Regions from separate parts of the Methylobacterium sp. CM6246 genome, predicted to be linked through region 2. Evidence: predicted binding sites of a transcription regulator. Region 2 holds the regulator's gene; each other region holds the start of a gene.
What was found. Region 2 encodes PhoB, which activates phosphate uptake and scavenging genes when phosphate is short. Its sites were predicted from a motif close to TGTCATNNANCTGTCAT; they were not measured.

Region 1: a site for PhoB is predicted at 824-840, ahead of ACYQPG_RS03110 (Orn/Lys/Arg family decarboxylase). Genes of this name have one in related genera too.
Region 3: a site for PhoB is predicted at 1,151-1,167, ahead of phnC (phosphonate ABC transporter ATP-binding protein). Genes of this name have one in related genera too.

What each region holds. Positions count from the first base shown of each region.
Region 1 covers NZ_JBTXKY010000001.1:605,872-608,131, reverse strand. Annotated here, with positions in the region: gene ACYQPG_RS03110 (Orn/Lys/Arg family decarboxylase) at 1-775, opposite strand, end outside; gene ACYQPG_RS03105 (LamB/YcsF family protein) at 882-1,667, opposite strand; gene ACYQPG_RS03100 (lysozyme inhibitor LprI family protein) at 1,754-2,197, opposite strand.
Region 2 covers NZ_JBTXKY010000001.1:4,740,227-4,742,486, reverse strand. Annotated here, with positions in the region: gene phoU (phosphate signaling complex protein PhoU) at 1-550, shown strand, start outside; gene phoB (phosphate regulon transcriptional regulator PhoB) at 725-1,420, shown strand; gene ACYQPG_RS22935 (protein-disulfide reductase DsbD family protein) at 1,466-2,260, opposite strand, start outside.
Region 3 covers NZ_JBTXKY010000001.1:1,339,240-1,341,499, forward strand. Annotated here, with positions in the region: gene ACYQPG_RS06740 (DUF1045 domain-containing protein) at 1-467, shown strand, start outside; gene ACYQPG_RS06745 (LbetaH domain-containing protein) at 460-1,089, shown strand; gene phnC (phosphonate ABC transporter ATP-binding protein) at 1,213-2,061, shown strand; gene phnD (phosphonate ABC transporter substrate-binding protein) at 2,189-2,260, shown strand, end outside.

The sequences.
Region 1 (2,260 bases), 4.1 Mb from region 2:
CCTTGTGGTTGTTGCGGTCGAACAGAACGAGGTCGTCCTCGGCCACCAGCGAGGACAGGACGATCTTGTTGGAGGCCGAGGTGCCGTTGAGGACGAAGTAGGTCTTCTCCGCCCCGAAGATCTTGGCGGCCTCCTTCTGGGCCTTGAGCGCGGGCCCTTCGTGGGTCAGCAGGTCGCCGAGGTCGAGCACCGAATTGTCGAGGTCGTCGCGAAAGATCGCCTCGCCGAGGTGCTCCACGAAGATCCGGCCGATGGGTGAGCGGTTGTAGAAGATGCCGCCGTTGTGCCCCGGGCAGGTCCAGAGCTGGTTGCCCTTCTCGGCATAGTCCACGAGCGCGCCGAAGAACGGCGTCTTCAGGGTCTCGGCATATTGCGTCACCCGGCTGACCAGGCCGCGGGCGATGAATTCCGGCGTCTCTTCCGCCAGGAAGATGTAGCCGTCGATGAAGTCCAGGAGCTCGACCGGGATGTCCTCCAGCCGCTTGCGGCGGACCATGATGACGATCGGCATCTCCAGGCCGCGCTTGCGCATCATGTCAATGAGCGCGGCGGCCTTGCCGTCGAGACCGCGCTTGCCCCAGTCGACCACCATGCAGCCGATGGCGGCATCGGTCTGCACGGCGATCGCCGCGTCCTCGACCCGCCGGGCCCGCACCACCTCGAAGCCGCGATTCTCCACCGCCGCCACGATCTGGGCGACGCGCGCGCCCTCCAGGTCGTCCGGATCGAAGGCGGGGGCGCACATCAGAACCGTGAAGCGACGGTGGAAATCCATAGGGCCTCTCAAAGCCTCGTAAGCAGCGAGTGGCTTTCTGGCCCATCTGCGACGTTTGCATGACGGTGAGGCGGATCGCGGCTGAAACCGGACGGAATCGGCGAACTCAGGCGCCGATCGCGCTACCGATCACCTGGGCCATCGGCCTGATGGCGATCCCCAGGGCGGCCAGGTCGGACCGCACCCGCGCGGCCATCGCGACCGCGCCCGGTGTGTCGCCGTGGACGCAGATGCTGTCGATTCGGGCCGGGATGCGTCGCCCGGACAGGCACGTGATGGCGCGGTCCTCAATCATCCGCACCACGCGCTCCGCCGCCTCGGCCGGATCGTGCAGGACCGCGCCCGGGTGCGTGCGCGAGACCAGGTTGCCGGTCTCGGCGTAAGCCCGGTCGGCGTAGATCTCGCGCGCCAGCGGCAAACCGAGCCGCTCGCCGGCCCGCTCGGTCTCGAGGCCGGGCATGACCACGAAGATCAGGTCGCGGTCCAGCGTCCGGATCGCCCGGGCCACCGCCAGGGCGAGATCCGCGTCCGCGTTGGCGATGTTGCCCAGCGCCCCGTGGGTCTTCACGTGCCGCACCGGGCAGCCGGCATCCTGGGCCAGCGCCAGGAGGGCGCCGACCTGATAGAGCACGACCTTCTCGACATCGGCCGGGCGCTCGCCGTGGATCGGGCGCCGGCCGAAGCCCCAGAGATCGAGGAAGCCCGGATGCGCCCCGGCCTGGACCCCGGCGCGGGCGGCGAGCGTCAGGGTCTCGTGCATGACCAGCGGGTCGCCGGCGTGGAACCCGCAGGCGATGTTGGCCGAACTGGCGATCGCCAGCATCCCGGCATCGTCGCCGAGGCGGTAGACGCCGAAACCCTCGCCCATGTCGCAGTTCAGGTCGACGATCATCGAGGTCCCTCGCGTGCGCAGCGGTTGCGCGCATTCAAGGGTCGGACCAGTTGCCCGCCGCCGCCTCCGAGGCGGGAGCCACCTCTCTACTGAAGCGGGTACCGGCTCAGGATGTCCTCGGTCCGCTGGACGGTCTTGTCGTACCTGCAGGCATACAGCGCCCCGGTGGTGCCGCTGCCGTTGTTCCACTCGCTGAAAGTGAGATCGCCGCAATCGGCGTCCCGGAAGGCGATCCAGGCGCGCTGGGCCGCCGTGAACTGGGCCTTCCAGGTCGCCTTGGCGTCCAGCGGGCGGTCGTCCTGTTCGATGACCGACAGGGCCTTCTTGTAGGCGGCGTTGAGCTTCGCGTCGGCCGCCTCGAGGGCCTTGTGCAGGCAGGTTTGGGTCTCTGGCGTCGAGGTCGCGGCCCGGCACAGCTTGGCCGAAGGCTGGTCGGCCCGGGCGCTCGCGAAGGGGAGCACGCAGGTGCAGAGCGCGGCGAGGGCAAGGATCCCGGACGAGCCGGCCACGGTGAAGGGATTCGAGGGCATCGCGGTCTCCCCGGAGGCGAATCACGCCGGCGCGGATGCGCGGCCGGACCGCGGAACGCTGGC
Region 2 (2,260 bases):
GCTCCAGCGTGACATCGAAGAGCGGGCAGTGCTGCTCATCGCCCGGCGTCAGCCGCTGGCGATCGACCTGCGCGAGACCATCTCGGCAATCCGCGTGTCCGGCGATCTGGAGCGGATCGGCGATCTCGCCAAGAACGTCGCCAAGCGGGTCGTCGCGATCTCCGATCAGGCGCCTGCGCAGAAGATCGTGCTCGGCGTGCGCCACATGAGCGACCTCGCGGAAGCTCAGCTCAAGGATATCCTCGACGCCTATGCCAGCCGCGACATCAAGGCGGCCTACGATGTCTGGGAGCGGGATGGCGAGATCGATGCCCTGTACAATTCGCTGTTCCGCGAACTCCTCACCTACATGATGGAGGATCCGCGCAACATCTCGTTCTGCACGCATCTGCTCTTCTGCGCGAAGAACGTCGAACGCATCGGCGACCACACCACCAATATCGCCGAGACGATCCATTACCTCGCCACCGGTGAGACGCTGGCGGGCGAGCGGCCGAAGAACGACGCGTCGAACTACGCGACGGTCGGGCCTGCCGCCACGGCCCCGTGACATGCGGTTCGCGGTTCCTCCGCAGCGCGCACTCCCACCTGCGGGACAAAGCCCCGGTGGGAGTGCGCGTGGGTTGAGGAATCACGGCCCCTGCCGCACCATCGGCGCGTCCGGGCCCTCCGGCGCGGTTGATTCGATGCGTGCCGAATTCGGAACGGGTTATCGAACGTGAGCATGCAAGTCCTGATCGTCGAGGACGAGGAGGCGCTGACTACCCTGCTGCGCTACAACCTGGAGGCCGAAGGATTCCTGGTGGATTCGGCCAGTCGCGGTGACGACGCCGAACTGCTCCTGGCCGAGCGCACGCCCGATCTGGTCCTGCTCGACTGGATGCTGCCCGGCCTCTCGGGCATCGAGTTGTGCCGCCGCATCCGGGCCCGGCGCGAGACCGAGCGTCTGCCGGTGATCATGCTCACCGCGCGCGGCGAGGAAGGCGACCGGGTCCGCGGGCTCGGAACCGGCGCCGACGACTACATCGTCAAGCCGTTTTCGGTGCCGGAACTGCTGGCCCGCGTTCGGGCGCTGCTGCGTCGGGCCAAGCCGGCCCACGTCGCCGACCGTCTGGCGGCGGGCGACATCGAGCTCGACCGCTCCGGCCACCGGGTCCGGCGCGCCGGCGAGGAACTCCATCTCGGACCAACCGAATTCAGGCTGCTGGAATTCCTGATGCTGGCGCCAGGCCGGGTTTTTTCCCGTGAACAGCTCCTCGACGGGGTCTGGGGCCACGACGTCTACATCGACGAGCGCACCGTGGACGTACATGTCGGGCGGCTGCGTAAGGCGCTCAACGCCCCCCGGCAGGCCGACCCGATCCGCACCGTGCGGGGCTCGGGATACGCCTTCGACGAGACGTTTTCCCTCGAAGCCTGAAGACCTCCAGCCCGTCGGGGCGGAACGGCGCGCCTGCCTCCTCGGTCAGCGTGCCAGCGCTGCGCTCTTACCGGAGGCGGCCGGTACCACCTTCAAGGCCGCCAGCACCGTTCCCTCGGTGAGGATCTGCGGCAGCACCTGTGCCTCCCCAGTGCCCGTGTAGAGCAGGTACAGCGGGACGCCGCTGCGCCCATGCGCCTCCAGCAGGCGGGTGATCTCGGGGTTCTGGTTGGTCCAGTCGCCCTTCAGGTAGGTCACACCCCGATCCTTCATGGCGGCCCGCACGGCCTTCGTGGACAACGAGGTCGTCTCGTTGACCGCGCATGTGATGCACCAGGCGGCGGTCATGTTCACGAAGACCGGCCGCCGCGCGTTCACCAAGGCGTCGAGACGCGCCTGCGTGAAGGGCTCGACGCCCTCTGCGGCGGCCTGGGCGACGGGCACGGCCCGGTCGCGATCGAGGGTCAGGGTCAGTGCCCCGACGGCGACGACCGTCAGCAGCGCGACGCCCTGGACGACGGGTCCGACCCGCGAAGCGGCGACGCGCCCGTGCTCCCAGGCCCAGGCCGCGAAGCCCACCAGCACGAGGCCGATCAGCCCCACCAGAAGCCCCTGCGGGCCGACCTGCTGGGCCAGGACCCAGATCAGCCACGCCACCGTTGCGTAGACCGGGAAAGCCAGAACCTGCTTCAGGGTTTCCATCCAGGCGCCCGGCCGCGGCAGCGCCCGCAGCGCCGGCGGCCACAGGGTCAGCGCCAGGAAGGGCAGGGCGAGGCCCAAGCCCAGGCTGGCGAACACCGCGAGCGCGACGCCGGCGCTCTGGGTCAGCGCGAAGCCCAC
Region 3 (2,260 bases), 3.4 Mb from region 2:
ACCTCGTCGCGGCGGTGCGGGACCTCGCAATCGGGCACCCGCCGGTGGCGCTCGGGCCGCTGGCCGTCGCGGCGCTCGGGCCGTTCCTGGCGCTGGTCCCCGCGGCTCCGCCGCCGGAGCTCGGGTTGCTCGCCGCCGAATGCGTCGCCGCCCTGGACCCGTGGCGGGCGCCGCTGTCGGAGAGCGAGCGCGCCAAGCGCCGCCCGGAGCGCCTCGATCCGCGCGGCCGCACCCTGCTCGCCCGCTGGGGCTATCCGTATGTCTTCGAGGCTTTCCAGTTCCACATGACGCTGACCGACGCGCTGCCGGATCCCGACCGCGCCGCCTGGCTGCGCCGCCTGTCCGACGCCTACGCGGCCACGCGACCTGAGCCCGTGGTGATCGACGCCCTGAGCGTGCTCGTGCAGGACGGGGCCGAGCCGTTCCGGCTGCTGGCGCGCCTGCCTTTCGGAGACGCGCATGGCTGACCAGCATCTCGGCCTGGCGGCCGTCGACCCCAGCGCCCGGATCGTCGACTGCCATCTCGGCCGCTACACGCAAATCGGCGCCCGCACGCGCCTGACCGAGACCGTCCTCGACGATTATTCCTACATCGCCCAGGACGGGGAGGTGATCTACACCACCATCGGCAAGTTCTGCTCGATCGCCGCCGCGGTGCGGATCAACCCGGGCAACCACCCGATGGAACGCGCGAGCCAGGCGCATTTCACCTATCGGGCTCAGGCCTACTGGCCCGAGGAGGCGGACGAGGACGCGTTCTTCGCGCGCCGCCGGGCAAGCCCGGTGACCATCGGCCACGACGTCTGGATCGGCCATGGGGTGGTGGTGCTGCCCGGCCGCAGCATCGGCACCGGCGCCGTGGTCGGGGCGGGCGCGATCGTCACGCGGGACGTCCCGGCCTACACGATCGTCGTCGGCAACCCGGCTCGACCGGTGCGCCGCCGCTTCCCCGAGCCGGTCGCCGAGCGGCTGGAGCGCCTCGCCTGGTGGGATTGGGACCACGACCGCCTGCGCAAGGCGCTTCCGGATTTCCGCGCGCTGCCGATCGAAGACTTCCTGGAGCGGTACACCAGTCGGTCGGGCACGTAGGGAGACGCCGGGGCGCGCAACATCGGATTTGGTGCGCCGACTAAAGAAATCATTTTGTATTCGTCATTCAACCGTCGTGGAAGAGGCGTTTAGCTGCCTCCACCCCGCAGCGGATGGATGTTTATGCTCGTCGTAGAGGATCTCACGCGTCAGTACGGCGGCCGTCGAGCCGTGGACGAAGTCTCGCTGCGGATCGAGCGCGGCAGCTTCGTCGGTGTGATCGGCCGATCAGGAGCCGGCAAATCAACGCTCCTGCGGTTGATCAACCGACTCGCCGATCCGAGTTCCGGGCGCATCCTCTATGACGGCCGCGACATCACCGGCCTGAGCGGTCGGCCGCTCCGCGAATGGCGCACCCGCTGCGCCATGATCTTCCAGCAGTTCAATCTGGTCGGCCGCCTCGACGTGATGACCAACGTGCTGATGGGCCGGCTGAGCCATGTGCCGACCCACCGCTCCCTGCTCCGGCTGTGGTCGGACGAGGATCGGGCCATGGCCCTCGCCGCCCTGGAGAGCTTCGACATGGGCGAGTTCGCCGGCCAGCGGGCCGACGGCCTGTCGGGCGGCCAGCAGCAGCGCGTCGCCATCGCCCGGGCGCTGGTGCAGGAGCCCGAGATCCTGCTCGCCGACGAGCCCGTGGCGTCCCTGGACCCGCGCAACACCCGGCTGGTGATGGATGCCCTGGCGGCCGTGAACCGGCGCTACGGCATCACGGTCCTGTGCAACCTGCATTCCCTCGATCTCGCCCGGGCCTATTGCGACCGCCTCGTTGGGCTCGCCGCAGGCCGGGTGGTGTTCGAGGGCGGCCCGTTCGACCTCACCGAGGACGTGGCGCGCCGGCTCTACGGCCTGGAGGCGGGCGAGGTGCTGGACGATTCCCCGGAGCGCGAGGCCGAGCAGCGGGCGGCCCTGCCGGGGCTGCCCGGCCTCGTCCCGGCCCAGCCCATCCGCGAGGCCGCCATCGGCGCCTGAGCTGGGGCGCCGGTCGCCGGCGCACCGGGCTCGAGGCCTCCAACAACGACGGATGGAAACGCCCGACCGGACGCGCCGACCGCGCGGCCGGCCAATCCAGCGCTTGAACAGACCCGAGGACCACCCGATGATCACCCGACGCACCCTTGCCGCCGCCGCGGCGTCGTTCGCCCTCTTCAGCCTTCCGGCCGCCGCCCAG